3 regions of the Paenibacillus sp. 276b genome follow, and region 2 is predicted to be linked to each of the others. Evidence: riboswitches for the same ligand, from Rfam matches in the RefSeq annotation. Region 2 holds a riboswitch; each other region holds the start of a gene.
What was found. A riboswitch is a leader RNA that binds a small molecule or an ion and turns the genes downstream of it on or off. The one in region 2 is predicted to bind thiamine pyrophosphate.
Positions count from the first base shown of each region.

Region 1: another riboswitch for thiamine pyrophosphate. It lies ahead of BLV50_RS10965 (ECF transporter S component); the one in region 2 lies ahead of thiC (phosphomethylpyrimidine synthase ThiC).
Region 3: another riboswitch for thiamine pyrophosphate. It lies ahead of BLV50_RS09130 (thiamine phosphate synthase); the one in region 2 lies ahead of thiC (phosphomethylpyrimidine synthase ThiC).

Region 1 is NZ_FNRR01000002.1:13,367-23,581, reverse strand. Features, by position in the region: gene BLV50_RS10980 (outer membrane protein assembly factor BamB family protein) at 1-189, opposite strand, end outside; gene BLV50_RS10975 (energy-coupling factor transporter transmembrane component T family protein) at 299-1,093, opposite strand; gene BLV50_RS10970 (ATP-binding cassette domain-containing protein) at 1,068-2,114, opposite strand; partial or broken gene BLV50_RS33780 (ATP-binding cassette domain-containing protein) at 2,136-2,486, opposite strand; gene BLV50_RS10965 (ECF transporter S component) at 2,577-3,170, opposite strand; TPP riboswitch at 3,412-3,522, opposite strand; gene BLV50_RS10960 (pectate lyase) at 3,842-4,510, opposite strand; gene BLV50_RS10955 (S-layer homology domain-containing protein) at 4,836-7,646, opposite strand; gene BLV50_RS10950 (radical SAM/SPASM domain-containing protein) at 7,927-8,802, opposite strand; gene BLV50_RS10945 (iron-containing alcohol dehydrogenase family protein) at 9,098-10,215, shown strand, end outside.
Region 2 is NZ_FNRR01000005.1:356,123-366,337, reverse strand. Features, by position in the region: gene BLV50_RS23845 (HAMP domain-containing sensor histidine kinase) at 256-1,344, opposite strand; gene BLV50_RS23840 (response regulator transcription factor) at 1,337-2,032, opposite strand; gene BLV50_RS23835 (helix-turn-helix transcriptional regulator) at 2,116-3,066, shown strand; gene BLV50_RS23830 (zinc ribbon domain-containing protein) at 3,139-3,957, shown strand; gene BLV50_RS32900 (hypothetical protein) at 4,501-4,668, shown strand; gene BLV50_RS23825 (aspartate/glutamate racemase family protein) at 4,875-5,549, shown strand; gene BLV50_RS32895 (hypothetical protein) at 5,614-5,781, shown strand; gene thiC (phosphomethylpyrimidine synthase ThiC) at 5,898-7,685, opposite strand; TPP riboswitch at 8,045-8,158, opposite strand; gene BLV50_RS23815 (IclR family transcriptional regulator) at 8,276-9,019, opposite strand; gene BLV50_RS23810 (alpha/beta hydrolase) at 9,378-10,215, shown strand, end outside.
Region 3 is NZ_FNRR01000001.1:2,156,886-2,167,100, reverse strand. Features, by position in the region: gene BLV50_RS09160 (hypothetical protein) at 1-505, shown strand, start outside; gene BLV50_RS09155 (hypothetical protein) at 561-1,046, shown strand; gene BLV50_RS09150 (hypothetical protein) at 1,063-1,461, shown strand; gene BLV50_RS09145 (hypothetical protein) at 1,458-2,009, shown strand; gene BLV50_RS09140 (hypothetical protein) at 1,996-2,979, shown strand; gene BLV50_RS09135 (ABC-F family ATP-binding cassette domain-containing protein) at 3,112-4,662, shown strand; TPP riboswitch at 4,796-4,905, shown strand; gene BLV50_RS09130 (thiamine phosphate synthase) at 5,197-5,814, shown strand; gene thiO (glycine oxidase ThiO) at 5,819-7,051, shown strand; gene thiS (sulfur carrier protein ThiS) at 7,048-7,251, shown strand; gene BLV50_RS09115 (thiazole synthase) at 7,255-8,022, shown strand; gene BLV50_RS09110 (ThiF family adenylyltransferase) at 8,019-9,068, shown strand; gene BLV50_RS09105 (winged helix-turn-helix domain-containing protein) at 9,242-9,931, shown strand; gene BLV50_RS09100 (C40 family peptidase) at 10,067-10,215, opposite strand, start outside.

The sequences.
Region 1 (10,215 bases), on a different contig from region 2:
TGTGACCTTATCCCCCTTTTTATAATTAAGCTTCACCGATAGCACTTGCGTTACTGAACCCGAACCTTGCCCCTCCAGCGCCCTGGCATGGTTGTACAACAGCAGTCCCCCCGTAACCAGCACAACTAAGACACCAGCAGCGATATTCCATGGGTAGCCCGTCCATTGCCTTTTACGCCCCGTCTTCACGTCAGTCCACTCCAATCATTTGAAGTTATTTCCATTTAAGACGTTTTGAACTAGGAAAAGTTACTGTTACTCCCAAATATATTTACAAGGTACGAAATAATTACAGGTCTCACCTTACATCCAATAGGGTTGAATTATAAGGGAATGTGGTTCCCAATATATAAGCAGCCGTTAACATGATGATAAAATACCCCATAAACCATACATCCGCTCGGGAATACCCGATCTGAATGTAATAGGTCCGGCTCCCGCCTTCCTTGAATCCTTTTGCTTCCATCGCCACCGCCATACGTTGCGCACGGCGAATACTCTGGGCAAGTAGTGGAATTGCATATCGTTTCAGTATGCCGTATACATTCCAGCGGGAACCATGCTGCCTCGTTCCCCGAATGCGGATGGCATAACGCAGCGTCTGGAATTCATCCAGCAAAATCGGAATCATACGCATAGCCGCCAGAAAACTATAGGCATACTTGGGTGGGAGCCTCCACTGCTGCATGAGGGAATAAAAGAGACGGACAGGCTTGGTCGTCAGACCGAACAACAATCCAGCTGCCGCCATACTTAGAGAACGAAATCCTAGGTGCAACCCGCGGTAGAAGCTCTCTTCGGTAATATGAATTAATCCCCACTGAAACCAGGTGGTCTCCCCTTTACCAAACATGATCATACCTGTGGAAGTTGATATAAATACCAGAATGAACGGAGATGCATACAGCAATAATCTGGGCCATGCGTGACCTGTCCAGCCAAGCAGTAAAAGCATGACAACTGCTACATTAGCCATTACATTCAGATTGTGAACAAGGATGACGAAGATAAACAGCAATGTCAGGAAAATCATTTTCAACCCCGGATTCACCGCGTGAAGCCAAGTCTCACGATGAGGAAACGAGAGCTGCATCCGTTAACCTCCCCTCATGCACCGTCCAGATCCGGGTGCAATAACGCTTCACGATTTCACGGTCATGTGTAACCATCACAATGGCGGTCCCTTCACGTCGCAGCCGTTCCAGCTGTGATAACATGGCAAAAGTATTCCGCGCATCCTGTCCAAAGGTAGGTTCATCCAGTAACAAAATACGCTGTTCCCGTACCAGAGCTGATGCTACACTCAGTCGTCGTTTCTGTCCCATCGACAATTGGTATGGATGCCTACCGGACAGCTCACTCAGTCCGAATTGCTCCAGCATATTATCGGTTTTGATACCTCTTTCTTCGGCAGTTAACTTGCCGCTCAGCAAGGAGAATCCCACTTCATCCCGGACTGTATTGGTCACGAATTGAAATTCAGGATTCTGGAATACAAAGGCAATGTGATCTGCAAGCTGCTCGGTTTTTCCGGCCGATTGTCCTTCCACAACATAATGACCTGTCGTTTTTAGAATATTCATCATGGATAGCAATAACGAACTTTTACCTGCCCCGTTAGCCCCGACAATCCCCACCCAATCTCCGTGCCATACCTTGGCCTGTTCCACCTGAATGAAAGGTGTTTTTCCGCGCCATCCGGTGAATTGCTGCATTTCCAGGGCTGGTTGGGGCTGCGCAGAAGCTCGCTCCTCCTTGTTATCCATACTTTCAGTTTCTGTTGCCCCATAACGAATAAACTCTCCTGTGACCAACGTCTGTGCTTTCGTCTGCCCTCGCTCTTCCCAAACTCCTGGATACCAGATTCCGTATTCCCTGAGCATATTCCGCTCATCTGTAAACACCTGATTCGCCGGGCCATCTGCCACAATCTTTCCTTCAGGCGACAATACGATGATTCGGTCTACCCACTCGACGATTTCATTAATTTTATGTTCTACGATAATGAGTGTTTTGTCCTGTGCAATCTGTTTCACCGTTTCCCATACTTGAGAGGTTCCTTCATCATCCAGCAGTGCCGTTGGTTCATCCAAAAAGAGTACGTCTGGCTCCATGGCCAGAATCGAAGCCATCGCAAGACGCTGCTTCATGCCCTGTGACATGGATTGAATGAGTGTTCGATTATGTTCAAAGCATAACCCCACCTGTTCCAGATATCGATGAATAAGAGCAGACATCTGCTCGCGTGGAATATTCCGGTTTTCCAGTACAAAAGCAATCTCTTCATCCGTATACGACATACAGAACTGGGTATCCGGATCTTGAAAAACAATGCCGGGCTGCTCAGGAACCTGAATATCATCACATTTCATCGGAATCTCCACAGATCGCGGAATCAGACCACTCAGAATTTGCAACAAGGTTGATTTGCCAGAGCCGCTTGGTCCAAGCAACAATACTTTCTCCCCTTGACGCACAGAGAGAGACAAGCCTTGGAACACCAAGGCCTTCTCTCCCGGGAACTTGCATCTTAGATTCGTAACACCTACCGCTTGCACATTCTCCACTTCATTCATCTAGTCCAGCGCCTCATAATCCTGCTTCGACACCGGTCTAAGGGATCGTGTTACACCTGTAAGCTCCAGCGCTTTGGCGAGATAATAGGTGAATACACCCGCAATCAGAATACTTCCAATGAAGCGGAATCCGATAAACAGCGTGTAGTTCCAAGCTGTGAGGGAATCAATGTACCCATACTGATAATCGAGTACAAGCGAAGCCGCTGCTGCACCAATAGCCGCAAGGCAGGTAACGAACAGATTGCTTTTCCGATACAGAAATGCGGCGAAGAAGATCTCTGCACCCAGCCCTTGCAGCAGCCCATACACCAGTGTCGACATGCCCCACTCACTACCTAGAAAAGCACTCACCGTTGATGCCGCAACTTCGGCCAGAATGGCTACACCCGGCTTGCGAATAATTACAAAGGCAAAGGTGCCCGCCATGAACCACATGCCGTAAATCATCTGCTCCGCATGAACGCCGAATGGCTTCATCAGATCATATGTAGGTCCCCATATTTTGTAGATCACCCCAAAGACTACCGCAATCACAATTGTTACCAAAATATCGGTTAACTTCAATCTGTTGCTGCCTACTGCTGTTGACATGTTCTCTACTTCCTTCCTCTGTTTCCCTAGATTTATAAAAAAAACAATAAAACAAACAAAAAAAGCCTCCCCGGTTCACAGGCAGGCCATACGCACAGTTTACAATTCTCACGATGCAACGCATTAGGCAGATATAGAGAAAGAAGAAAACAAACGACACCATCCCCGTCACATCAGAGAAATCCCGTTGCAACCAAGAAACGCTGACATTTATGTTCTATCCCTTATCACTTACCATTGCTCATCGCAAATTCATGTTCTCTACGCTGGCATTACCCAGATCAGATATACGGTCAGCAGCACAAGGCCGCTCTCTCAGCCCAACTTCATTGAGCACCCGGTTCACTTATTTCATTGCTTCTACTGTACAACACATGGGTATTTGTGACAATCCCGATAAGAAAAAATCAGTTTAAACTAGAAGAAAGAGTGATTAACTATATGTCTCATTTATGCGTCATATACCTCTGCTTCAAGAAATAACGTCTCTGTAATTCGTTACATCTCAGAAAGGTGCAAATGAGAGCGAATAACGTGTGCCAGGCTCATTAGACCAAGATAACGCGAACAAGGGATGTCCCCGTCATATTCATGACTTATAGGACATCCCCTTTAATTGTTATGCTTCATATCCTTTAGAGGAAAATTATTGAGAACCGGTATGCTCTGTTTTAATATTGTGTATTCCCGGATTGACTTGTTTTGCCCGATGCAAAGCCTTTAAACAAGGTCGGTACTTTGGAGTAACGGGTATTTGTAATTTTCCCTTGCGATGTACTGCTGTCCGTACGCATAATGGAATCTTTGACATTGGAAATGTCCGAGTTGTCTAGCGTCATGTTCACGGCGAAGGTTGTTCCGCCATTCTGACGTACCAGCTTGCCAATATCGTCTGCACGGAAATTTTTAATGTTAATCGTTCCGGCTGCATTCATTTGAAATACTTTATCATAGGCCTTGTAAGCTGCACCACCAGTGATGTTAACCGTTCCGGCTGATTTCAGAGTCAGAGCGTCCTCACCGACATCCTCCCAAATCACATTTGATATCGTGCAGTTACCATAACAATGAACACCGTCAGCTGCAGGTGAACCGATAATCACATTTTTGAGCGTGGCGCCTGCCTCCAACCGAAATACCGGCTTCTGATCTTCCGCTTGAGATCCATCTCCCAGGGTGGAAGGGTTGGCTACATACGTTTGGCCTTTGCCATCAAAAGTTTCTCCCTTGGCTACAATAATCGTTGAGTTTACAACAGTAGGTGCAGCAAAAGCCGGAATTGCACCTAATAATGAAGCGACCAGACCCGCAGACAGCAGCAACGTCAACACTTTTTTCATAATTTAAATCCTCCCTTATTCTGATGAATTGGCGTACAAGCATAAGCTTGTCCTCAAGGAACCGATCAGAGGTGCACCTCTGGCTCGGAACCTACCCTGATCCTACCAAAAAAGGGATGTTACGATAATAATCATTAGCTTAGATATAGAAACGACAGCAGTATGCCTGTGTTCTCGGCATTTTTTGCATCGTACTCCATTGTGTAATGTGCCGATCTCAACTTCGGGTATGCTGTATTTGTATCTGTAAATCAAAAGTACTATAACAAAAAAAAGAAACCCCTAATCTATAAAAGACAGGGTTTCTCTACAATCTGTAAGATTCCTATAGTTCTTCCTCAATATTATTATTCGTTGATTGAAGTGTGTAAAGTGGGGTCATGTCTGTGAATTCATTCACGGTTTCAAAAGTAACTGTTCCAGTCTCCGAAACAACCATTTTGAAGACAACCCAGTATCTTTCGCTTCCGCTTCCTTCAGAAACGATAAACTCTGCACTTGGTGTGGCCACCGCCCCATTGAATACTTCAATTTTAGCACCAGAACTCTTAATTGTACTTACTCCTGAGTAATGATGTACATAGAAAGTATACGTGCCTGGAAGAAGATGACGAATTGTTGTTGTTTCTGGTCCATAGGACGTGACATCATCCAAGTCCAAATCAACTAAAACTTCTCCGTCGTAATAGTATTTCTTGTCACCATAATACGTATGGAAAATGTCACCCGAACCTCCAGGACCGATAAGATGGGAGTCCAAATCAACCGGATCTTTACCCCAAGTTAAAACGATACGTGTTTCATCTTGAGTAGGAATCTCAATAGCGGTTTGATTCTCATTTCTGTTTTCCACATTTAAAGCCGATACACCAATTAAAAATGTTTTAATATATTTTGTATTTCCTCCGCCCAGTTCACCTGTATATATGCCAGGGGGAAGATAAATCTTATAATTTCCATAGGAGTCTGTCGTTACTGATCCTACAATTTCGCCAGATTTGTTATCCAGACCTTTTCTGAAATCAATTTGTAGATTTGCAACTGCACTCCCAGCAACATCCTTAATGTGGCCACCGAAACCCGTAAGCTTGATTGCTCCACTTTGACTTCCTGCAAAAAAAGTCTTATTTACATCGGACTCTACAGTCAGATATAGAGTAGATCCATAACTGTTAACAGGTTCAAAAGTAAATTCTCCATTAGCATACTGCAGATTATTTAGACGCTTTTCTGATCCATTTAAATATGCTGTAACTATGAAATTATCTGAACTCAGATCGCTAACATCAATACCTTCTGAAAACTCTAGTTTTGCACTTCCATTTGTGACATGGATTGCTTTAAGAGTCGGATAAGTTTCCTCTTCATTGTATACAGCCACCGTTACAGGAACATTGATTACAAATTCACCATATGTTGCTTTTACTTGCGTTGTACCATTGCTCTTCGCCTGAATTTTGCCTGAGTTAACAACAACAATGGAGTTATTCTCTACATCCCATTTCGCAATGGTTGTAATATCTTTGAATGATGTGTCAGTGATTCCAGTGAAAACGATCTGACGTGTTGAATCTATTGCAGATAATTCTACTGCCTCAGGAGAATAAACGACCTGAGTCACTGTCGGATCTGCTACAATATTGGGCGACTGACTGAGTCGACTAAAGTCAATACCATCTACATTAACTAAAGCCGAATTTAGTATCCCTTGTCCAGAAAACTCGACTATTGCGTTTAAAATCGCTCTGTTCACTACAGCCCCTTGTCCAATTTTGAACGTAGAATTCAGTGCCTGTTCAAACACTTCAAGATTACCAATCATAGAGTTATCACCAAATTCTACCGAAACTTGTTCGGCATGAACCAGAATAGAATCAAAACTTCCGTTGAGTCTTACAGATGCATTATGCGGAACTGATTCTGCTAATTCTATCGGCCCAACGTTACCGGTTGAATTATTATCTATTATCGCCCCGGATTTGATTTCGATTTGTTGAACTTCACTCCCACCCTCAAGAACCAAACGGATGCTTCCGTCTGCTTTGTTGACGATGACTGTTGCAAGAACTGAGTTAATAGCGTGAATGCTGTTAGGTCCTCCACCTTGAAGCTCGGTAGTTCCTGTAACACTTACATTATCAAGGATCACATCACCGTTCCCAACGGATTCAAGCACTTTCAAACTACCATTTATTTTAGTATTTTTTAATACAACATCTTGAGAACTAATTGTCACATTCCCAGTTACTTCACCAAGAGTATAGGTACCTGGAGCTTTGATATTATTGGAGACTTGTTCCCCACCTCCAGTATTTCCACCATTACTATTATCGTTACCCTTACCACCGGAAGTGCTTCCACTATTTCCTTTATTACTACTATCAGATGGCTTTGAGATTTCTGGTTTTGCTTCTTCAGTTCCTTCCTCCGTTTTGGTAGGAGCCATGTACTCATCATATGTAGACTTATTCATTACAAACTCATAAGCGAGCCTTGCCAACGCCTGTCGATCTGCAACACCTGAAGGGTTAAATTTCACCGCTCCATCTTTTTGCACCAACCCTTTGATGAAACCCGATTGATAAGCCATAGATACTGATTCTTTCGCCCAGTTAGATACTTGATCTAGATCAGACAACTGAGGTTTGGAAGATTGACTCATTACACTTTGTTGTTCCCAACCAAAAGCTCTGACAAAAAATACTGCTAATTCTTCTCTTGTAACACTTTTATTAGGTGAAAAACTTTCTTTTGATGTACCTTGAGCAATTCCAGATTTGACAAGTGCACCGATATATCCGGCATACCATAAATCCTTATTAACATCTTTAAATTGGGTTGCTTCCGAAGCATCGGGCTTCAAATTGAGTGCACCAACCATGATTTTGGCTAATTGAGCTCTTGTTACGGACTGAGAGGGTTTGAATGTATCATCTGCATATCCTGTAATTATCCCTTGTTCCACTAATTTTGAAATCTCCGTTTTGGCATACGATTTATCAATATCAGTAAGAGCATTTTTAGACTTATCAATTTCTGCAGATACAGATAAGCTCATCGATAACATAGAGACAACCAGCGAAGTAGAAAGCATTAGTGATACTTTTCGATTAAAATTTTTCCATTTTGAATTCAAAATTAAAACACACTCCTCAATAGGCTTCTGGTAGGTAAAATATTAAAATATGAATCTTTAGAACTAAAACACCTCCTTATCAATAGGATAATAATACCATGTAAATTTATAAAAACAAGATTATTAATCTATCATTTTACAAAAAAGTTGTTTTACTGCATTCATTTAAAATTCTACTTCCAAGGACTAACCTGTATAAAAAAACAAAAACGTACCATTTCTGAAATGCAATTTTCAGAAATGGTACGTTTCTCAATTATATACTTGTTATATCTTTATTTTAAGCGCCAAACCGCTGACGATATCCGCACTTCCGACATAATTCCTCCACTGCTTCCCGTTTGGAGAAACCATAGAACAGATTGTTGGCTCGTTCACCATCCACAATCTCCGAGAACGATTTTTCGTGAACGTTGCCCAAGTTAATTACACCCTCACCATCGAGACAGCATGGAACCACAGTTCCATCGACAAGCACGGCTGCCTGACTACGAAGTGCATGACAGAAACCTTTACCATCATCTTCGGGTGCATCCAGACTCGGCCACTGGAATTCATGATCCTGATTCAGATACACATTCGGGGCAATTTTGACACCGCTCCCCGGCACCACTTTCTCCTCAATACGGAAATCTAGATTGAACTCCCGTTCAAGAACCTCCAGCGTCTCCCGGTTTCGGTTCATCTGCGCATTCGTGAAGTTATCCTGTGTCAGATTCCAGAGTCGAAATGAAATAATGACATTATGCTTCACTGCTTCCCGGACAAAAGACAACACATTGCCCAGATAGCCCTCACGGTCTGTGGAACCCTCGTGACCATCAAAGCTGTGCAGGGAGAAATTCATCTGACGCAGTGCCGGTTTGCCGAGCAGTTTGTGCTGGGTCTTGGGCAGCAGCGTACCGTTCGTCGTAATGTTGACCTTGAATCCCTTCTCATGCGCTGAATCCAGTAACAGATCAATTTTGGGATGAAGCAGCGGCTCACCTTTGACATGTAAATAAATATGTTTGGTATGGGGTTTGATCTGATCCAATATATTGTTGAAGACTTCAGGGTCAATGAAATTTTTGGCACGTTTGGTCTGTGGACAGAAGCTGCATGCCAGATTACATATACTTGTGATCTCAATATATACTTTCTTGAACGTTTTCAACTCGGGGTCCCCATTCTGCTTAGAGGGAGAACAGTCCCACCCTCATTTGTGATCCGGCCCATGTGTGCCACCACTATTATATCGGGTTCAAGGGACAAGGTAAATCGACTAGGATGTTAATTCCCTTTTTCTCATCGAATTCGTTAACTACGTTCACCTATAGATTCTTTCAATCGAAGTATAGGATGTATTGATTGTCCAGGTCATTGTAGTTGCCGAGACGCGATGCTAGAATCTAAACAATTTAAAACCAAGTTAAAACGTAAGAATAATAAGTTATAAGGGGAGTGTATTCATGATTACTGTTAAGGCACCCGCAGTATATGTACACGAGGCTAACATTCTTGAGCAAAGTGGTTCGCGGATTGCACAGCTTGGGCAGCATGTTCTCATCATCGCCGGTGAGTCTGCATTAAAAGCCGTACAGCCTTACCTTCTTCCTTCATTGGAGGAGCATAAGATCAAGTTCCATGTGCAATTGTTTCACGGTGAGGTTACAACAGGCCAGATTGATACTTTCACACAGCAAGCCTTCGATTTGGATGTTGATCTGATTATCGGCGTCGGTGGTGGTAAAGTGCTCGATCTGTCCAAAGCGGTGGCCGAGCAAGCCCAATTGCCCATTGTAACGGTCCCAACGATTGCCGCAACCTGCGCTGCCTGGTCCGCCTTAACCGTGCTCTATGATGAACAGGGGAAATCTGCAGGATATCGTCCCCTGCGTCGTTCGCCTGATCTCGTTCTGGCTGATCCACATATTCTGGCGAGTGCACCAAGGCGATATTTGGCCGCAGGGATCGGTGACACACTCGTAAAATGGCATGAGTTCGCCGTTAATCTAAGTGGCAACGCCACCAGCCTCACTCTCCGAAACAGTGTCAGCACCGCCAAGCTTGCACTCGATATTCTTGAAGCGCACGCCATCGATGTCTATGAATCCACCGATACAACCGGTAGTACACCTCAATTCCGTGATGTTGCCGATGCCATTATTGTGCTCGCAGGCCTTGTAGGCAGCATTAGCGATGGATCACTTCATGCCGCGATTGCTCATGGGCTACATGATAGCCTCACCAAATTACCCGAAACACACGCTTCACTACATGGAGAAAAGGTAGCCTTTGGACTCTTCACCCAGTGGATTCTTGAAGGCAAAGCAGGGGATGAGCTTCATGAGCTGATCACTCTGTTACATAAGCTGAATCTGCCTATCACTCTTGCCGAGCTTGGCATACAACAACAGCCTAAGGAAGCTGCTGCGCGCATTGCAGCAGGACTACAGCTGCGGGAAGGCAGTGCGGCGCATCTCTCCTTCGGAGTTAGTACGGCGCAGGTAACCGAAGCCATTCTTCAGGCAGACCGTATCGGCCAAACATTCATAGAATCCAGTCAGTCCAGTGAAAGCAGTACATA
Region 2 (10,215 bases):
GCATATCCACGTTAATTATTTTGGTATATCCTGCACGAATTTCACCCATATCCTGAACTTCCAGATTCGCCTCTTCCTTCTGCTCAAACAGTGCGGGTGACTTGGAAAAGATATATCCCAGTACAATGATACATATCAAAAATCCCCACTTTTTCATTCCATGCTCCTCCTTTACCTCGTAATTCAAGGATAGAGAAAACTAGTTAAAAAAAAGCAGGGCAATTCTAAAGTTTTTCTTAAATTCAGCCTTTTACTTCATTCTAATGCAGGCAATCGCACTTCAAATACGGTCCGTACGATATCACTTTGGGCCGAAATGGACCCATCATGCTGCTCCACAATATTTTTGGCGATAAACAGGCCCAGACCTGTTCCACCTTCCTGAGGTGTCCGCGCACGATCTCCGGTATAGTACATATCGAAAATATGAGGCAGATCATCCGGATGAATATGTCCCCCATAGTTCATGATCTGAATGATAACCTGTCCTGCATCACGGTGTCCGTTGATATCCACATAAAGACCATCTGTACCATGACGCGCTGCATTAATCAACAAGTTCTCAAACACGCGCGCAAGCACCTCACCATCGCCGGAAATGGTTAACTCGGAATCGATATGCAGCCGGGTGACCAAGCGGTTCTTTTCAAAAACAGGGTAGAGCTCTTCGTTCATCTGCCTTAGCAGTTCACTAAGATCAAGCCTCTTTTTCTCAATCGGCAACATGCCATAGTTCATTCGTGTAATCTCGAACAAATCATCAATCAGTTTCTCAAGACGTTGAGACTTGGTAAAAGCAATCGCTGTAAAGTGCCTGACCTGCTCCTCCGTCAGCTGATCATCCTTCATCAACAGATCCAGATAACCCAATACTGATGTTAAAGGGGTACGCAAATCATGCGCCAGGTTTACAACCAGCTGGTCCCTGCTGCTCTCCGCAAAATCTCCCCGTTCTACCGCTTCCCTCAGTTTCAGACTCGCCAGATTGATATCCTCTGCAATCGCGCCCAACTCGTCCTTCGTCGAAATTTGCACACGGTGCTGGAAATCACCACTCGCGAGTTGCCGGATACCTGTGGAAATATTTTTGAAGTAGGTAACATACGGCTTGGTAAACCAGAAGAAAAACAGGATCGCAAGCGGTATGAACAAGATGAGGAAAAAGTAAATATCCCCTATACTTCTCATAAAATGACGATATTCTGCTAACTGATCCTCCGCACGCACACCAGTGTAATAGTATTGCATCACTTTATATACCCCAAAGGTAATCGCGCCAGATGCCAGCATGCTTAAACCAAGCAACAGAATCATGGTCGTTCGAAAACTTCTGCGTTTATTCATTGAACGTGTACCCCACACCCCAGATCGTTTTGATAAACTTGTTCTTGTCCACATCTTCGCCCAGCTTTTTGCGCAGGGTCCGAATATGAACCATCACGGTATTGCCGCTCTCATAATAAGCCTCTCCCCACACTTGTTCAAAGATGCTTTCCGCACTGAACACCTGTTTGGGATGACTTGCGAGCAGATACAGGATGTCAAACTCCTTCGGTGTTAACTCTACTGGCTTGCCGTATAGGGTAACGCTATGTTGATCTGGCGAGATAATGAGCCCGCCTTTCTCCAGAATGGAGCGCTGGACCGGTACAGACTGGCTGAATTGAAGGGAACGGCGCAGTTGGGAATTGACCCGGGCGACCAGTTCCATCGGGTTAAATGGTTTAGTCATGTAATCGTCTGCGCCCATCACGAGCCCGGTGATTTTATCCATATCCGAGGTTTTGGCACTCAGAAAAATGATAGGCAGGTGATACTGCTCCCGAATTTTGCGGGTCACCTCATATCCATCCATACCAGGCATCATAATATCCAAAATGGCCAAATCTATTGCTTGTGTCTGAACGGCTTGAACCGCCGCTTTCCCATCGAATGCCTTGATGATGTGATATCCTTCTTTTTGCAAGTGCAATGCAACCAGATCAGCGATCTCAACTTCATCATCTGCGATCAAAATCGTAATACGCTTCATTGCTTATTCCACTCCTATATGTGATGCTCAACAATATAACATATCTGAATCCAACTTATAAATGATTGAAGGGAATCCAATATATGAAACTGGACCGTTTATTAGCCATTGTTGTGCTGTTAATCAATCGTGGGCGGGTGCAGGCCAAGGATCTGGCGGATACGTTTGAAGTATCCATCCGCACCATCTACAGGGATATAGACACCCTGGGTCAGGCGGGTATTCCTGTCGTCACCTATCAGGGTGCAAGCGGTGGTATTGGCCTGGCAGAGGGCTATCGTCTTGACCGAAATGTACTGACCGACAAGGATCTGGCCTCCATTGTCACTGCGCTGCGCAGTGTCTCCACCTCCCATACGAATGTAGCACGGGATCTGTTGATGGAGAAACTCAGCAGCATCGTACCTGAAGCCAAAAATGAGGACTTCCAGGCCAATACCAGCCGCTTCATTGTGGATTATTCGATGTGGACGCATCCCGAAGAGCTGCAAATCAAACTTCAGCTTATTGAACAGGGCATGGATCAACTGCGGCCCATTACATTTACCTATTGTAGTGCAGAAGGTACTCAAACTCATAGAACGACCGACCCGCATACTCTTGTGCTCAAAAAGCATTCCTGGTACCTCTATGCGTTCTGTCACGAACGAAACGATTTCCGCATGTTCAAGCTGGTCCGCATGCGAGATGTCGTCCTTGCCCAAGGAAGCTTCGAACGCAAGCCGATCAACCTGCAGGACAGGCCCTGGCAGCAAGAGTGGGCAACTCCGGATAATAAAGTGGCCCTGAGCCTGAGATTCCATGCTCGTATCCGTCACATCGCAGAGGAATGGTTTGGCATAGAGAACGTCGTTTCGGATGGTGAGGGGTATTATATCAGCCAAGTCGCATTCCCGGAGGACAACTGGTTGTATGGGTTCATTCTTGGATTTGGCGCGGATGTTGAAGTGCTGGAGCCTCTACATATTCGGGAAGAGATTCGTAGAATTGCTGAACAAATTGTGCAAAATTATAAAGCTCCGCCCCTAACCTGACAGACAGGTGTCCAGTTCCTCCCGTTATACTTCTACTATATTCAAGCTGTACATAACGAGGAGGAATTGCTGATGAACGTCACAGTATGCCAGAGTTGCGGAATGCCACTTACTACCCCTGCTCAATTCGGAACAGAAACGGATGGTACTACAACCCGCGAATACTGTATCTATTGTTATAAAGAAGGCCAGTTCGAGCAGCCCGATATTACACTGGAGGGCATGATTGAAATGTGCACCGCCATCTTGAATCAGGAAGGAATGGACGAGGAATCAGCAAGGGCAATGCTGCGCAACCAACTTCCTTTTTTGAAAAGATGGAATGCATCCGGCTCAAAACGGAACGTGGCATTTGGGGCAGAACATTCGGATGAGTCCGTTGAATTTAATCAAGGAACTCACGACAATCGGCTTTCCACAGAGCCCATTCGGTATGTCACGCTGCCAGAGAAGCGCCTTGCAGGTGTGTCCGCCAGAACAACCAATGCCATTGAGATGAGTGGCAAAGGCTGTATTCAGGGACTCTGGAACAGCTACTTCGCCTCAGATCAACAGCCTGCCCCTGAAGCCGCCCGCTTTGGCTGTTACGCTGATTATACAGATGGTATAAATGGAGAATACACCATATTGGTGGGTCATGAGGTGGGTCCGGATGAAGCGTTGCCTGAGGGAGTGAGTTCCGTTGAGCTGCCACCTGCAACATATGCGGTATTCACCTCTAGAAAGGGCCCAATGGCCGAGGTCGTAGGTGAGGCCTGGGGTGCGGTGTGGGCCTGGAACAATCAGGGGGAACGCACGTTTACCGGGGACTTCGAATTGTATGATGAACGAAGTCTGGATCCTGAGAATGTACAAGTAGATCTATATATCGCTGTTCGGCAGGAAAAATAAGAAAAAAGTGATTATGATCATTTCTTAATTCCAATTGCACCGTTTCGATCTATATCTTGCCAATCGAATACCGCTCGCGGGATTTACGCAAAATGATGTGAGGCTGTCAGGTTTTCCTGGCGGCTTTTTGGCATTCCGCCTTTGTCTGTCCGTTCAAAATTGCTCTAATATGCACCCGACAACCGACCATGGTACCAAGTTAGCTAGCTTGCGTCGTACCTATACAACCAGACAATATGTCTTAATTTCGACACAACTGGCATTCCCAAAACTGGGTCTATTCACTTAACGACCGCTTCTATCCTCCCATACAAAACCTCACATATGCGGTCCTTTCCTCCTGAATTTACTTAAAAACGTTTACATCTCCTGAATACGGGGTAAAATCACTACAATCCAATTGGAATTACACCTTAAGTTGCCTGTTTCGTCTAACAAGTCACATATACCTATTTGCGTAACAGAGACGATAACCCGTCGGAATACATAACCTATTAATAATCACATATGCATATTCGAAAATGCATTAAAGGAGGAACCAAGATGATCCGCATGCCTATTCAGCAAATGATCCCGTACCACCACCAATATCCGCGCAACACGGCGACCACTGCTCCCAAAAAGGAGAATGAGAACACTCAAGGTCTATCCTTTCATGAAATTTTGCAACAAAAAATGGCTAAAAAGAATGCTGCCCCTTCTATGCGATAAATGAAATGATGAGCGAATTGAGAATCGCTTACGTGGTTCGCACCGTTCCTCTGCGAAGTTGTGGATGAACGGTTATTCGCGTTTTCACGATAAATGTTGCTACCTCAATTATTTTAAATATGTACAGTCTATTGTCACAATCTCTATAATGGGTTAAAAATCTTCGAACTTATATGAGACATAATCCATTTCAGGGGGATAGTATGATGATGACCATTGGCTGTTTTCACGCTCACTATTCTAATATTGCACTAACTGAAGAAGCACTCGCTCCTTATGAGGTTGAACTTGTACATTATGTCGATCCGGGTCTGGATCGCCTCAAACATGATGATGATTTCAGCGAAGCAGTTACGCATGAGAAAGTATCACAGACGCTGCAATGGATCGCCCACTGTCATGCAGATGCCATCCTCGTCACCTGTACCCTGTTTGCAGCCGTACTTGAGCAGGAGGCACAGCATGTTCCCGTGCCCGTGATTGGAATTGATGATCCATTACTTCAGGAAATACAGCAGAATCCTGGCGAGTATATCCTAGCGTTTACCAACCCCGCAACGATTGAAGGAACGATGGCGCGGGTGAATCTGGCTTTGCAGCAAGATGATAAGGATGAGCAGCGAAACGGGATCGAAGCAGTATTGATCCCGGGCACATTCGAGTTAATTATGCGAGGCGATAAGGAAAGTTATCTTGCAGCAGTGAGCACCGGATTACAGCAACTTGCTGAGCAGTATCCAGATAGCACTGTCGTAGCCGCTCAACTGTCGATGGCTCCCGCAGCAGCACGGGTCACATCAGATACAGGCATGGCGATCTATAGCCCGCTGGCATCGCTAGCGGCGTATTTGGAGAAGAAGTTGAGCTTGAAGCGGCGTTAGACTTTGAATCCGAGACGTAAGCCATTCAAACCATCTACATCTACAATTGACGGGAGGAATAAGCGTGCGTTTTCTTTATGTTGTTATATTATTTGTAGTTGGATTTGCCTGTTCGGCATTTTTACATGGAAGTAATCTCAAACTCAGTGATGCACTGTTATTTGTTATTGCGGGGATTTTATATAAAATGTGGAACAAGAAAAATCAAGAAACTCATACTGATGAGAACTGATTGTTCAGATGATTGTACACATACAAGAAATTAGAAAAAAGCTGTTCCTCTCCTCAATCACGGAGAAGAACAGCTTTTCACCATGTCAGGCCGCCCAGATTGCGCTGTAACGACGCTTAAGAGCGTGTCCGGTATTCCTCAGCCTTTTCCAACATACCCGCGGCCACAGCCTCATTCTCGGACAAGCCGTTGTCTGCCGCAAAAGCACGAATATCCTGCGTAATACGCATGCTACAGAACTTAGGGCCGCACATGGAGCAGAAATGGGCTTCCTTAGCCCCTTCTGCCGGCAACGTCTCATCATGGTAGGACAGCGCACGTTCCGGGTCCAGTGACAGGTTGAACTGATCCCTCCAGCGGAACTCAAACCGTGCCTTGGACAGCGCATCGTCCCGCCGCTGGGCACGTGGGTGACCTTTCGCCAGATCAGCGGCATGAGCAGCGATCTTGTAGGCGATAACGCCTTCCCGCACATCATCCTTATTGGGCAGGCCCAGATGTTCTTTTGGCGTAACATAACAGAGCATCGACGTGCCAAACCAGCCGATCATCGCCGCCCCAATCGCCGAGGTAATATGGTCATATCCTGGGGCGATATCGGTCGTCAGCGGCCCCAGCGTATAGAACGGCGCCTCCTTGCAAATCTCCATTTGCAGATCGACATTCTCCTTGATCTTGTGCATCGGCACATGTCCCGGACCTTCAATCATCACCTGCACATCATGCTTCCAGGCGATTTGTGTTAGTTCACCAAGCGTAGCCAGTTCCGCCATCTGGGCTTCATCACTAGCATCGTAGATGCTTCCTGGACGCAGTCCGTCTCCGAGTGAGAACGCCACGTCATACCTTTTCATAATCTCGCAGATTTCTTCAAAATGGGTATACAAAAAATTCTCCTGATGATGCGCAAGGCACCATGCTGCCATGATGGACCCGCCCCGGGACACAATGCCCGTCATACGTTTGGCGGTCAGCGGAATATATCGCAGCAGCACACCTGCATGGATCGTAAAATAGTCCACACCCTGCTCTGCCTGTTCTATGAGCGTGTCACGATACAACTCCCATGTCAGTGCTTCTGCTTCGCCATTGACCTTCTCCAGCGCCTGATAGAGCGGTACTGTTCCAATCGGTACAGGTGAATTGCGGATGATCCATTCGCGGGTCGTATGAATGTCCTTGCCTGTGGAAAGATCCATCACCGTATCCGATCCCCAGCGTACGGCCCAAGTCATCTTCTCCACCTCCTCCTCGATGGAGGAGGATACCGCAGAGTTTCCGATGTTCGCATTGATCTTCACATGAAAATGACGCCCGATCAGCATCGGCTCACTCTCTGGGTGATTAATATTCGACGGCAGGATGGCCCTTCCACTCGCTAGCTCCTGCCGCACAAACTCTGGCTCCACACCCTCACGAATAGCGGCGAACTCCATCTCCGGCGTGATCATTCCCTGCCGTGCATAATGCATCTGAGTCACACTGCGCCCTGCCTGTCCACGTAATGGTTTAGCACGCAAGCCTGGATACTTCTCGGCTCCAGTTCGCTTCCCTCCTGGTTTCAATCCGTTATCCTCCGGTTTGACCGTTCTTCCCTGGTAGGCTTCAACATCTTCACGCTCCGTAATCCAGCGGGTGCGCAGCGCTGGCAGCCCTGCCCGGATATCGGCATGAAATCCAGGATCGGTCATTGGTCCGCTCGTATCGTAAACACGCAGCGGTTCGTTATGCTCCACTCCTTGGGGAGTATTGGTGTCATGAAGGGCAATTTCGCGCTCCGGTACAGCAATGTCCGGTCGTGAGCCATGAATGTATACTTTGCGGCTGCCCGGGAAGGGCTGAACCCGTCCTGTCGTACCTTTTTCCTCTGCCAACTGCAGATTCTGCTTGTCCTGTCCCATCATTCGGTTTCCTGTGCTCATCGCTCTTGTCTCCTCCTCATTAGTGATTGCCTGGATTGAAATGCTTGCTCACGGGTCCAAATCATCCACAACATAGAAAAAGGAAGAGCGACCATACCACACAAAATAGGGACATACACTTCAATTAATACAGACAGTCGAAGCAAAAGGTTTACACCCAATGCTCGCCAATGGCACCCAGCCCTTTATCCAAAAGCAGATCTGACACCAGCTTCCGCCTGTTTACTGTATAAAAAAAGCCGGTTCCCAAGGGAACCGGCTTATGTCCATCACCAATAACATACCTTATAGAGACTCCATAACGGAGTCCATCCATAGGTCACATTATACGGTGTTCGTGGTCGTATCGCCGATTACTTCCCTACGCTGGTATGATCCAGATCAGGTGCAAAGGGTCCAGAATCTCATGCGATTCCGTCTCAGTCCGGACAATTCGGACTCCCCCAGTAACGTTAACAAGTTGCAGCATTTAAGCCGCAAATTTATATTCAATTGCTGACCCTGTTGGGCCGTCCATTACAGAGTAGCGCAACCGAATCATAAAAACAACCTTTATATTCCAGAACATAAAATCAGGATAACATAAGTCCCATCTGTGTAGCAGCTTCCTTCAGTACAGGTGCATATTCATGCAACGTCTCCTGCGAAAGGCGACTAACAGGCCCGGATACCGACAGAGCAGCAGCGATGTTGCCTTTCCGATCCATGATGGGTACAGATACTGCCGCGGCTCCTGGTTCACGCTCCTCATAACTTGTTGCGTAGCCATATTCCAGAATGTCTTTCATCTGGGCCAAATATACTTTGGGATCGATAAATACCGGCCATTCCGGTCCATTCATCAGATCTTCGCGGTCCTCTTCGGTGGCAAAAGCCATTAACACTTTACTGGATGCTCCCACAGATAACGGAAGTCTGACGCCCACCGGAGCTACACGACGAATCGCCTGATCACTCTGTACGGCTTGAATTCGAATCCGCTCACTGCCATCACGCAGATATAAACTCACGGTTTCGCCCAGTCGATCTCTCAGCCGCTCCATCGCAGGAAGGAGCAAAATGGCAGGATCATCGCTGCGAGACATATGGGCAGACAGTTCCCAGATACGTATGCCGAGTCGATACTTCTCGGTTGCTGCATCCCGGATCACAAACCCCTTGTCCTCCAAAGTAGCCATCAGACGATGGACTGTACTTTTGTGCAGACCGATCTGGCTCGCAATTTCCGTGAGCCCCAGATCACTGCGGGTTGTAAAACACAATAATATATCCAGCGCCCGTTCTACAGCCCGGACGGTTAACTTTCGGTCTTCCATGGCAAGTTGCCCTCCTCATGTTTCATCACATGAAACTTGGTTACATAAATTATATGAGAAACGGTCTCATCTGTAAACCAAAAAGCGCCATTTGTAATAGGGATATTTGTAAATATTTTCTTTTTATAAATTAGAATCCCCTGCAATTTGCACCCTAAGGAAATGTTACCCATATATCTTCAAAACTATATAACAATTGCGTAACAAATGGCCTCAATCAATTGACTTTGACTATATTGGAACATACGATAAAGATATATTAAATTAAGATTTTGCTTCATATGTAGTCAGAAAAATCATTTATCCGCTCTGTTCGTCTCGTTGTTATCTTCATTTGATTTTTAAAGGAGGGGCAATCATGTATCCGACATCCCAGAGCGAAGCCCCGCTGCAAACGAAAGTGTCAGATCTGCCTTCTTCGTTATCACCGAGGCTGATCCGGTTCAAGCATATTGTCGTGGCGTTGTTGCTCTCCGTTGTATTTTTTCTGCTCTTTTGTTTCATTGCACTACACGGTTATATTGCTTGGGTATTATCCAATCCAACTGTAGCGCCTGTATTCTCCAATCCCATGCAGGCGAAGAACATGAAGTATCAAGACATCACGTTCCCGGCAGCAGACGGCAGTCGAACGATGCAGGGTTGGTATATTCCGGCTGATGATAATGCAAACAAAACCATCATATTCAGCCATGGATATGGTGCGAATCGTGAAGAGACCTGGGTACCAATGTATGATCTGGCCCATTATGCTCACCAACTTGGCTTCAATGTGGTGATGTTCGATTACGGTTTCGCTTCACAGGTGAACAAAGCTGTTGCCACAGGCGGCAAAGCCGAGTCCCAGCAGCTGCTTGGTGCTATCCAGTTTGCGAAGCAGCGCGGAGCTCAGGAGCTTGTCGTATGGGGTTTCTCCATGGGTGCAGGTACAGCCCTGCAGACTGGGCTTATTACCAAAGATGTGGATGCTATGATTCTGGACAGCACGTTCCTGCTTGAGCCGGATACGCTGTATCACAACATCCATAATCAGATTGATCTTCCGCGGCAGCCTACGCTGGAGATTATGAACCTGCTGTTCCCGATTCTGAACGGGACCGGATTGCAGCAAATTCCGTATCAAGAAGTGAAAAAAGAAGATTATCCTTTCCCGATTTTCTTCATCCATGGTACCGAGGATGAGAAAGCTCCTTACC
Region 3 (10,215 bases), on a different contig from region 2:
GCTCATGATGTTCCAGCGCAAGATGAGAAGCATGGACATGAGGCATGAAATCTATCAGTTTCAGACGGTTATCTCAATCTTGCGAGAGATGGACCGTATGTCTGTAGAGGAAATACTGGAATGGCTCAATCGCTTTGCTGTTATTTTCAAAAGACCACTGCAAAAATGTCTGTTGCACTTTGAACATGGGCCGGAGCATGCACTTGAACAATTGAAAGAAGATGCAGGTCTGCCTGAATTTCAGCGTTTGGTTGAAAAACTGCAACTTGCACTTGGGAAAATTTCGATTCGAGAGGCATTTGATGATCTGGATAGTATGATGGCCTTTTATTTTGAACAACGGAAGCAGGAATACACCAAGATGATTGATGTTAAAGCATCATGGGGAAGAATGATCGGGTTTACACCGATGTATGCCCTGATCTTCCTCTATCTGGTCATTCCGCTGGTAGGCATGAGTTTCCTGCAAATGAACATTTATTATGAACAGATTCAGAAACTGTAACGACCATGTACGTCACAGTCTGAAATAAATTAAAAACGATATAGGAGGATTTATCATGAACAATGCATCAAGTGCTTTAAAGGTGGCAGCAGGCATCTTTCTGACCATCGCCCTTATTACAATTGTGGTTCTATTGTTTATTTCGGCTCAGGAGGCAACCAAAACGGCACAGAACAATTTTGCCGATATCCAGACCGAGTTGTCCCAAGCTGCATTTACCGTGTATGACGGAACAACCATTAGCGGATCACAGGTCACAAACGCGTTGCGTAAATATGCGGACAAGGATCAGTTCGGTATTCAAGTTATTACAGGTAAAAACAAGGGAGGTCAATGGTATGGCAATCAGTTGAACATATCCCAGGATCTCAATAATGCAGATTACGGTTCAGTGATTTCTCCAGATGATAAAGTAGGGATTATTAATCAAACTATGAGTGAAAAAGACAACCAATATGTCAATCCAAGTGGTAAATTCAAAGCAATTATCGTAAAAGACAGATCCAATGTGGTAAGAGGGCTTATTTTCCAGCAATCCTGACAGGAGTTGGTTTAACATGTCCCAGAATACACAGCAGCTCATGTTGTTCTGTACGGCGGTTGTCCTATTTGTGACAGCCTGCCTGTACGGGCAGCAGAATGTTCGGGTTCTTTCAGACGCTTTGAATCACTTGGTGCAGACGACAGCAGACATGGAAGGACGGCTGAATACCACTCTGCGTATAAGTGAGCCAATCCGTTATAGTGGTGCGGAAGTGTTGAACACTGTGAGGCAAATGACAGGGACAATGGTCAGCGTGGAGGTGGACGGGATTGCATATGTCATTGATCCCCTTGTAAACAGAAGAGGAACCATTCCTGTCCAGCTTGCTGCTTCGTATAGACCCGAGTTCATAAGAAGTGAGGCTGGCGAACTGCTGAAGATTGCATTTTGGAAGGAGGCCAGTACACCTTGATTAACGCTGCATCCAAGCTGCTTGCTGTTTTGCTGGCAGTGATTTTGCTTTATGTATATCCGGCAGCAGAGACTGCAGATCGACAGGATGACATGGCACGCATGACCGTTGTTCAGACGGTTACCCGTTTTGTTGATGCAGTCAGAACAAAGGGATACATTTCCCCTGTCATGTATACAGAATTCGAAGAACAGATGGCCCGAACGGGGAATGCCTATGAGATTTCCATGGAGCATTTGCACAAAAAATATGTTCCTCATTACTCAGATCCGATGGATCAGAGCACATTTTCTGGCACCTATGAAACTGTACAAGATGGCTATTATTCAGCCCAAATTAAAGCAAAGCTGTTTCCTTCGTCCGGTGTGCTAGCTTTAGACGATCCTGGGCGCAGATATACACTGGCAATGGGGGATTTCTTCACTGTAACCGTCAAAAATACCAATCGCACACCTGCCATGTTGATTCGTGAGTGGTTGAACGGGTCTGCACAGGCTGCAGCCGTGTTTACCACATATGGGGGTATGGTGCTCAATGAAGATTACTGATCTTTCTATTGTGTTTGTGCTTATCTTTTTACCTATATTCTGGGTTATTTCTCACAATACAGACAATGCCCAAGAGGCACAATATTTAAGCAATCGATATAAGATGGCACTTCAGACTGCCGTACTGGATGCAGGGGCTGTGATGCATCAAAATGAGAAGCAAGACGATGAAGCAGGGTATGATTCGACCAAATTTGTAAAAGCGGACAAAGAGCTTGCCTTGACTACCTTTACCCAAACACTGGCGCTAAATATGGGGATTCAGGATGATCCTGCTGCTATACGGGCCATGTTTAATTACATTCCTGCAATGGTCGTGCTGGATTATGATGGTTATTACATTTTGGCGAACGAAACTGAGATGACAGGTGATCTTGAAGATTCATTCCGGCAAGTTTGGAGTCCTAAAAAGCCCTATACATATTCTGATTCAAATGGTAGCAGTATTAACTTCACACTCGATGGGTATGTGTATGCCTATGATGCAGGCTTGGGCATGTGGGTTGAGGGTTTCCAGAAAGAACTGGCCTCCAGCACACAAATCCCTCTGCTTCAGAATGCCGAGACGTTTGAGCAGGTCAGACGAGGCCGGATCGTGACAAGTGTGCAGGAAGATTTGGCAGATGTTATTAACCGGCATAATGAGTTTGCAAGAAGGAATGGTGTTTCCTACACCTTTACCATGCCTTTGATTTCTCAGGAAGACTGGTACAATTCGATTAATGATACGGGGCTGATGGCGTTTATTCAGGGAATACCTGTAGGTAACCAAAAGATTAACAATTATGCCATTGGTGGTGGCAGACTGGTGAAGAAAACAGCGATCGTTGGCGGAGTTGATCCTGTAAGTGGAATTAAATACTATTACCCTTCCACATGTAGCAATGGTTACAGAGCCGAAGAAGTGTTTACAAATGCCAAACAAGCGGCAGCACAAGGTTATTTTGAGTATAACTGTTCCATAAATTAAAGGCAGTTTGTTTGTAATATAAAAGCGAGGTTGCATGAGATGTTTACATTACTTTCAGAAAAGGCGACACCTGTGCTAAAATAGGGTTTCGGAACGATAGTAATGTCCAATAGATAGGAGCAACCTCATCTTATGAGTTTATTGTCAGTAGAGAACGTGAGTCACAATTTTGGAGACCGCACGTTATTTAAAAATGTATCTTTTCGTTTACTTGCCGGAGAGCGTGTAGGTCTTGTTGGTGCAAATGGTGTGGGTAAGTCCACACTGATGAACATTCTTACCGGGAAATTGTTAAAGGACGAAGGGAAGGTCGAATGGACCCCCAAAGTTCGTTATGGATATCTGGATCAGCATACCAAGCTCACGCCTGGAAAAACGATTCGTGATGTGCTTAAGGATGCGTTCCTGCCCTTGCTTGAGTTGGAAAAAGAAATGATGTCTATTACGGATCAGATGGCAGACGCCGATCCGGACAAGCTCGAATTGTTGCTGGAAGAAATGGGTGACATTCAAGAGCAATTGGAGCAAGGTGATTTTTATCTGATCGATGTGAAAGTGGAAGAGATGGCGAATGGACTTGGATTGTCCGCCATCGGTCTAGATCGTGATGTGGCCGCGCTTAGTGGTGGTCAGCGTACGAAGGTATTGCTTGCCAAGCTTTTACTGGAGAAACCCACAGCTCTTTTGTTGGATGAGCCGACGAACTATCTCGATGTGGAACACATTGAATGGCTGACGCGTTACCTGAAGGATTACCCGTATGCGTTTATTCTGATTTCGCATGATACAGAGTTTATGAATGAGGTCGTTAACGTTATTTATCATCTGGAATTTGCCAAGTTGACGCGTTATGCAGCGAACTATAACAAATTCCTTGAAATGGCCGACATGAATAAGGCGCAACATATTGATGCTTATGAGAAACAGCAGGAGTTTATCAAGAAGCAGGAAGATTTCATTCAGCGGAACAAAGCCCGCGCTTCCACTTCCGGTCGTGCCAAGAGCCGTGAGAAGCAGCTCGGCAAGATTGAACGGATTGATCGTCCAGACGAAGCGGCCAAACCCACATTCAAATTCAAGGATGCCCGGGCGAGTAGTAAAACCGTCTTTGAGGGTATTGATTTTGAAATCGGATATTCATATGCATTATTGCCTAAAATGACGATGACGATTGAGCGTGGCGAGAAAATTGCCATTGTTGGATGTAACGGTGTAGGTAAATCCACACTGCTCAAGACGATCTTGGGGAAAATCCCACCAATTAGCGGTAAGACTTTCTTGGGGGACTATCTGGAAACAGCTTATTTCGAACAGGAAGTACGTGCAGGTAATATTACCCCGATCGAAGATGTGTGGAATGAGTTTTCTCATCTGACACAGAATGAAGTCCGGGGCCATCTCGCACGTTGTGGATTAAAAAATGAGCATATCACCCGCCCGCTTAACGCACTTAGTGGTGGTGAACAAGCCAAGGTTCGTTTATGTAAGCTTCTGATGCGTGAAAGTAACTGGATTTTGTTCGATGAGCCCACAAACCATTTGGATGTAACCGCAAAAGCAGAGCTAAAACGTGCCCTGCAGGAATTCAAGGGTACCGTGCTGCTCGTATCCCATGAACCTGAATTTTATGAAGGTTGGGTAACCAAAACGTGGGATGTTGAAGCTTGGTCCGACAAACAATAGTTTCTACGAAATTCTTCGCACCAGAAACAGCAACTTCGTTAACTACATGACTTCAGCAATGGTGAACAACGTAATTCATGGAAATGTACGGTGACAAAAAAAGGTGTCTATGGTAACATAGGCTACAGCTTCATATGAACACTAGGGGGGCCGCACGATGCGGCTGAGATGGAAGAATGCGATTCCGGACCCTTTGTACCTGATCTGGATCATACCAGCGTAGGGAAGTGGCGCGTTTCAGCTAATGACAAAGAGCTTTATCGTTGACTTTGCGATATGGCCTGCAAGATGAATCATGCAGTTCTATGTATACAGCGTTGCGACTATGGATGGTTTCTATAGTTGTTGTGCGTTATGTATAGAGTAATTGCATGCGACAGTCATTCAGTTGATCCATGAATTTTAAATTCGTGGCCACTCCCCTACGGGAGTGGCTTTTTTGTTGTTGTATATCAGCTTAAATCATGCAAGAGGAGGGCGAATAGGACGGTAATCTTCCACGAACATGTAATAACAAGATCATTCGAACTGCATGTGGTTTCACCAGGTACAGGAGACTTGGACTCTTTTCTGAATATTGCTAAGGGTATATGGCGGTGGGTCGATTATATCCACATTCGGGAAAAAAAGCTGACCCTTGAAGAACAGATTTATTGGGCGCAAGGTCTAAAAACACAAGGTGTTCCATCTGACCGAATCATTATGAATGGCTCAGATCAGCTGGATCAATATGCTTCAATTGGTGGTGTGCATTGGGGTCAAGCGGTTATTCGCAGCTATGATAAGGATGAGTTGAGGAGAGTCGATCGGCTGCGCGTAGGCATATCGGTTCATTCTCTGGAAGAAGCAAAAGTTGCAGAAGAACAGGGAGCGGATTATCTCTTTTATGGGCATGTCTATGCTTCAAATAGTAAACCGAATTGCGAACCCAGAGGGCTAAGTGCGTTAGCTGAGGTATGCTCTAATGTTTCGATTCCCGTGATCGCGATTGGCGGGATTAGTCCTGAGAATATTGCTGCCATTCGAACTGCTGGTGCTAGAGGAGCCGCTGTAATTTCAACGATTTGGACGACCGATAAGCCGGAAGTAGCTGCCGCTTCATTGCGACAGGCGATCACGGATTCAGAAAAGTACGCCGAACCAAGGAGATGAGATCTTGAGAGAGGAAGCAAGAAGTCGAAGCAGGAATCGTTCAGGCTATCATCCAGGAATCGTTTCGGGAAGTAAAGTTGGAGCGGAAGTTCGAGGCAAGCTTCATGCAGAAACCATTATTGTAGGTGGAGGAGTTATCGGATGTGCCATCGCATGTGAACTCGCTACTCGAGGCCATGACGTTCTTCTGGTTGAGCGGGCGCGGATCGCTGGGGGAACTTCCTGTGCAGCCGCAGGCATGCTTGCTGCTGATAGTGAGGAATTCACTCATGCTGTAATGGCAAAGCTTGCAAGGCAGAGCAGAGCTTTGCTTCATGAGCAGAAGGAACGGATCAGTTCGCTTAGCGGAGTGGAAATGGGGCTGCAACAGCATGGATTTATTACTCCTTTTCGTTCATACAGTGAGGTCAGCAGTTACAAGAATGATCGTAGATCGTCTACCTTATCTACAGAACATATTTGGTGGGATCGTATTGCTGTCCAACAGGAAGCTTCATGGTTAAACAGGGATACGTATGGAGCATTTTACAGACCTTCCGAGAGCGAGGTTCTTCCTGTCAACTTAACGCAGGCTTATGTCAGATCGGCTCAAGCCATGGGTGCAAGGGTGATGGAAGGGGTACAGGATGTCCGTTTGCATACGAATGTAAACGGTGTGCAAGGAATCGAGACTTCAATAGGAACGATGACATCGAGAAATGTAATTATTGCTACAGGGTTACATGGTGAAGAATTGATGAGACATGTAGGTCTGAAATCGCCTGTTTTACCAGTAAAGGGGGAGATTGCAGCCGTGCAGTTTTCTCCCCACCATGCCGGGTACAGGCCAGACAAAACGGTGTATGCAGAGGATATATATATTGTTCCCAAAGCCAATGGAGAAGTATGGATCGGTGCAACAAGCCTTCCTGGAAGAACAGACATGAAAGTTTCGGTACAAGGCATTCAGAAGTTGCTTGCAGCTGCAACAAACTGGGTACCTGGCATGAAGGAAGCACATTTTATCCAAGCGTGGGCTGGTGTCCGTCCTTCGACTCCGGATGGATTGCCCTATGTGGGGGCTTGTGATAGTGTACCGGGTTTATTCGCTGCTTTTGGACATTATCGTAACGGCATATTGCTTAGTGCAATTACAGCCAGCCTTATGGCTGACTTGATTTGTGGCAAAACCTCGGAAGAACTGGGGATTCAGGACCTTTGTCCAGAACGTTTGAACATAAAGGAGATGTTGCAGTGAACATCATTGTCAACGGACAAACCATGCAAATTGAAGATAGCTTAAATCGTGTAGATAAATTGCTCCATTCATTTAATTTGCAAGTAAAAACCGTCGTGGTTGAATTGAATCGGCAAATTTTAACGCGGGAATATCATGAAACGACGGCGTTAAGAGACGGAGACCGAATTGAAATTGTACATTTTGTGGGAGGCGGTTGAATTATGTTGAGGATTGGAAATTATACGTTTGAGTCTAGATTGCTGCTGGGTACAGGCAAATTTTCGGACTTGGAAGTGCAGAGCCAGGCGGTTGAAGCCTCCGGTACGGAAGTATTAACGTTCGCGGTTCGGCGTTTGAACTTGGAAGATCGGAACAAACAGCACTTTCTGGACACACTGGATTTGAAAAGATATACCCTGCTTCCCAATACAGCGGGTGCTGCAACAGCAGAGGAAGCTGTGCGAATCGCTGAACTAGCTCGGGCTTCAGGACTTTGTGATATGATAAAAGTAGAAGTTATCGGCGATGGAATCACATTACTTCCTGACCCAATTGAAACCTATAAAGCTTGCGAGATCTTGCTTGAAAAGGGCTTTACGGTACTGCCTTATATCTCGGACGATGTTATTCTGGCCAAGCGATTGCAACTACTCGGCGTACATGCTGTTATGCCTGGGGCTTCACCCATAGGGGCGGGGAGAGGAATTATTAATCCCTATAATCTGGAGATTATTATTGAACAAGCCGTCGTTCCTGTTATTGTGGATGCAGGACTTCGAGCACCTAAAGATGCTGCTCATGCGATGGAGCTGGGAGCTGACGGTGTATTGTTGAATACGGCTGTCTCCGGATCAGGAGATCCGGTAAAGATGGCGAAGGCCATGCGAATGGGGGTTGAAGCAGGCAGACTGGCTTATGAGGCAGGCATGATTCCCGTTAAGCGCTATGCAGCAGCGAGTAGTCCGGCGGAAGGAATGATTCATACATGACTAATCAGACACGATCTTCTGAACAGGGAGACCGCTATTCCAGACAGGAACGGTATGCACCTATCGGTAAGGAAGGTCAGCATAGATTGAATAACAGCAAAGTATTAATTGTTGGAGCGGGCGCGCTTGGTACGGGTATTGCGGAAACATTGGTACGTTCAGGAATTGGCCATATTACTATTGCAGATCGTGACTATGTGGAGTGGAGCAACCTACAACGACAGCAATTATATATTGAGCAAGACGCCATTCAGCGAATGCCCAAAGCGATGGCAGCGAAGAAGCGCCTATCTGACATTAATTCTAACGTTGAGGTTGTAGGCAAAGTGATGGACGTCAGAGTAGATGAACTGGAAGAACTGGTTCAGAACGCAGACTTGATCATGGATGCAACAGATAATTTTGATACCCGGCTATTAATAAATGATATGTCTCAGAAGTATCGTATTCCGTGGATTTACGGAGGATGTGTGGGCAGTTATGGAATTACCTACACGTTTCTGCCTGGAGAAACGCCTTGTTTAAACTGCTTGTTGGGTGAGGTTCCGTTAGGTGGGGATACCTGTGACACATCAGGCATTATCCCTCAGGCGGTGCAGATGGTTACGGCTAATCAGACTGCCGAAGCAATGAAGCTTCTCAGTGGTAATTCAGGTGCACTGAGACGCAAGTTGTTATCATTCGATGTGTGGAGAAATGAATACATATCCATTAACGTCGACGGTGCCCGAAAAGAAGATTGTCCTTCCTGCGGAGTAAAGGCTAACTATCCGTACCTCTCTGCCTCAAACCTGGAAAAAACAGACGTATTATGTGGTAGGGATACGGTACAGATTCGCCCTTCACGGCGGATGAATCTGGATTTACAACATACGGCTGATCGTCTCGGCAAGTTGGATGAAGGCAAAGTGGAGGTTAATCCATTTTTGGTTTCTTTTACAACAGGAGCAAACAGGATGGTCATTTTTCAGGATGGTCGTGTCCTTGTTCATGGAACAAAAGACACGGCAGAGGCGCGTACACTGGTTCACCGGTACTTTGGTTAGAGAAAAATCAAATGAATGTTCCGCGTCCGTTCCTTCCGGGAATGGACTTTTTCATTTTACGGCATGATAAACATACAACAATGCTGCGATGCACAGTGGTCACAAGGATGTGGAGACCAAGTGTAGTTTAAACCAACAAATGTAGCAGCGTACAAGACAGGCCGGGTGAAAAAATGAAAACATCCATATTACTGGTTGGCAGGGGCGATCTGGTTTCTTTTATTCAAGGCATACTGTGTGCAGAAGGGTACCAAGTCGAGAAAATGGAATGGACAGATCTGAACCGTATTTCTGAACTAACACTCACGAATCTCAATATGATCATATTAATGAATGAAGGATGTCACGAAGATACCCTGAAAAATGGACTAGAGTCTTTTGTACACATAGGTGTCACCTCCCCATTGCTTGTGATAACTCCCAAGATATCGCCTGAATTGATTGTGGAATTACTCGATTACGGCGCTAATGATGTGATGGAAGCACCTATTCACGGTAATGTGATGATGGCCAGAATACGGAATCTTTTACGTGTGTTCTCGCATGCTTCACAGGAAGATGAAGAAGTCATTGTAGTACATGACCTCAAGGTCAATCTGCGTTCACGTCGTGTAAGTCGTGCAGGCGAATATCTGGTATTAACTCCGAAAGAATACGAATTGCTGGAATTTTTGGCTCGTCATGTGAATGAGGCGTGTCCCCGGAGCGTTATTTTAAGGGAAGTATGGGGGTATGATTTTGCAATGGATACTAATGTGGTGGATGTATATATCAAACATTTACGAGTGAAGGTGGATAAGGGGAGGAGTGTCAAATTAATTCATACCGTTCGTGGCATCGGTTATATGCTTCATACTCAATAAAAGAGGTCGTATCACCGAACATAGTTCCTGTTTTCCACATAACTCCTGTTTGGAGAGAGAACTTCATTGGGTAAATATAAAAGGACCGGATCATCAGATCCGGCCCTACTCGCTTCGTTATTTTCGGAATATGAGCTACAGTACGCGGCGAGCTTTAATATATGTTTTTTTCCAGTTCCCCGAGTTCAAGTCGGAGAGAGTTACACCTGGTGATCCGTACGTGTGCAGAACTTTTCCGTCGCCTGCATATACGCCTACGTGAGTAATATTGGAGCCTGTAGAGC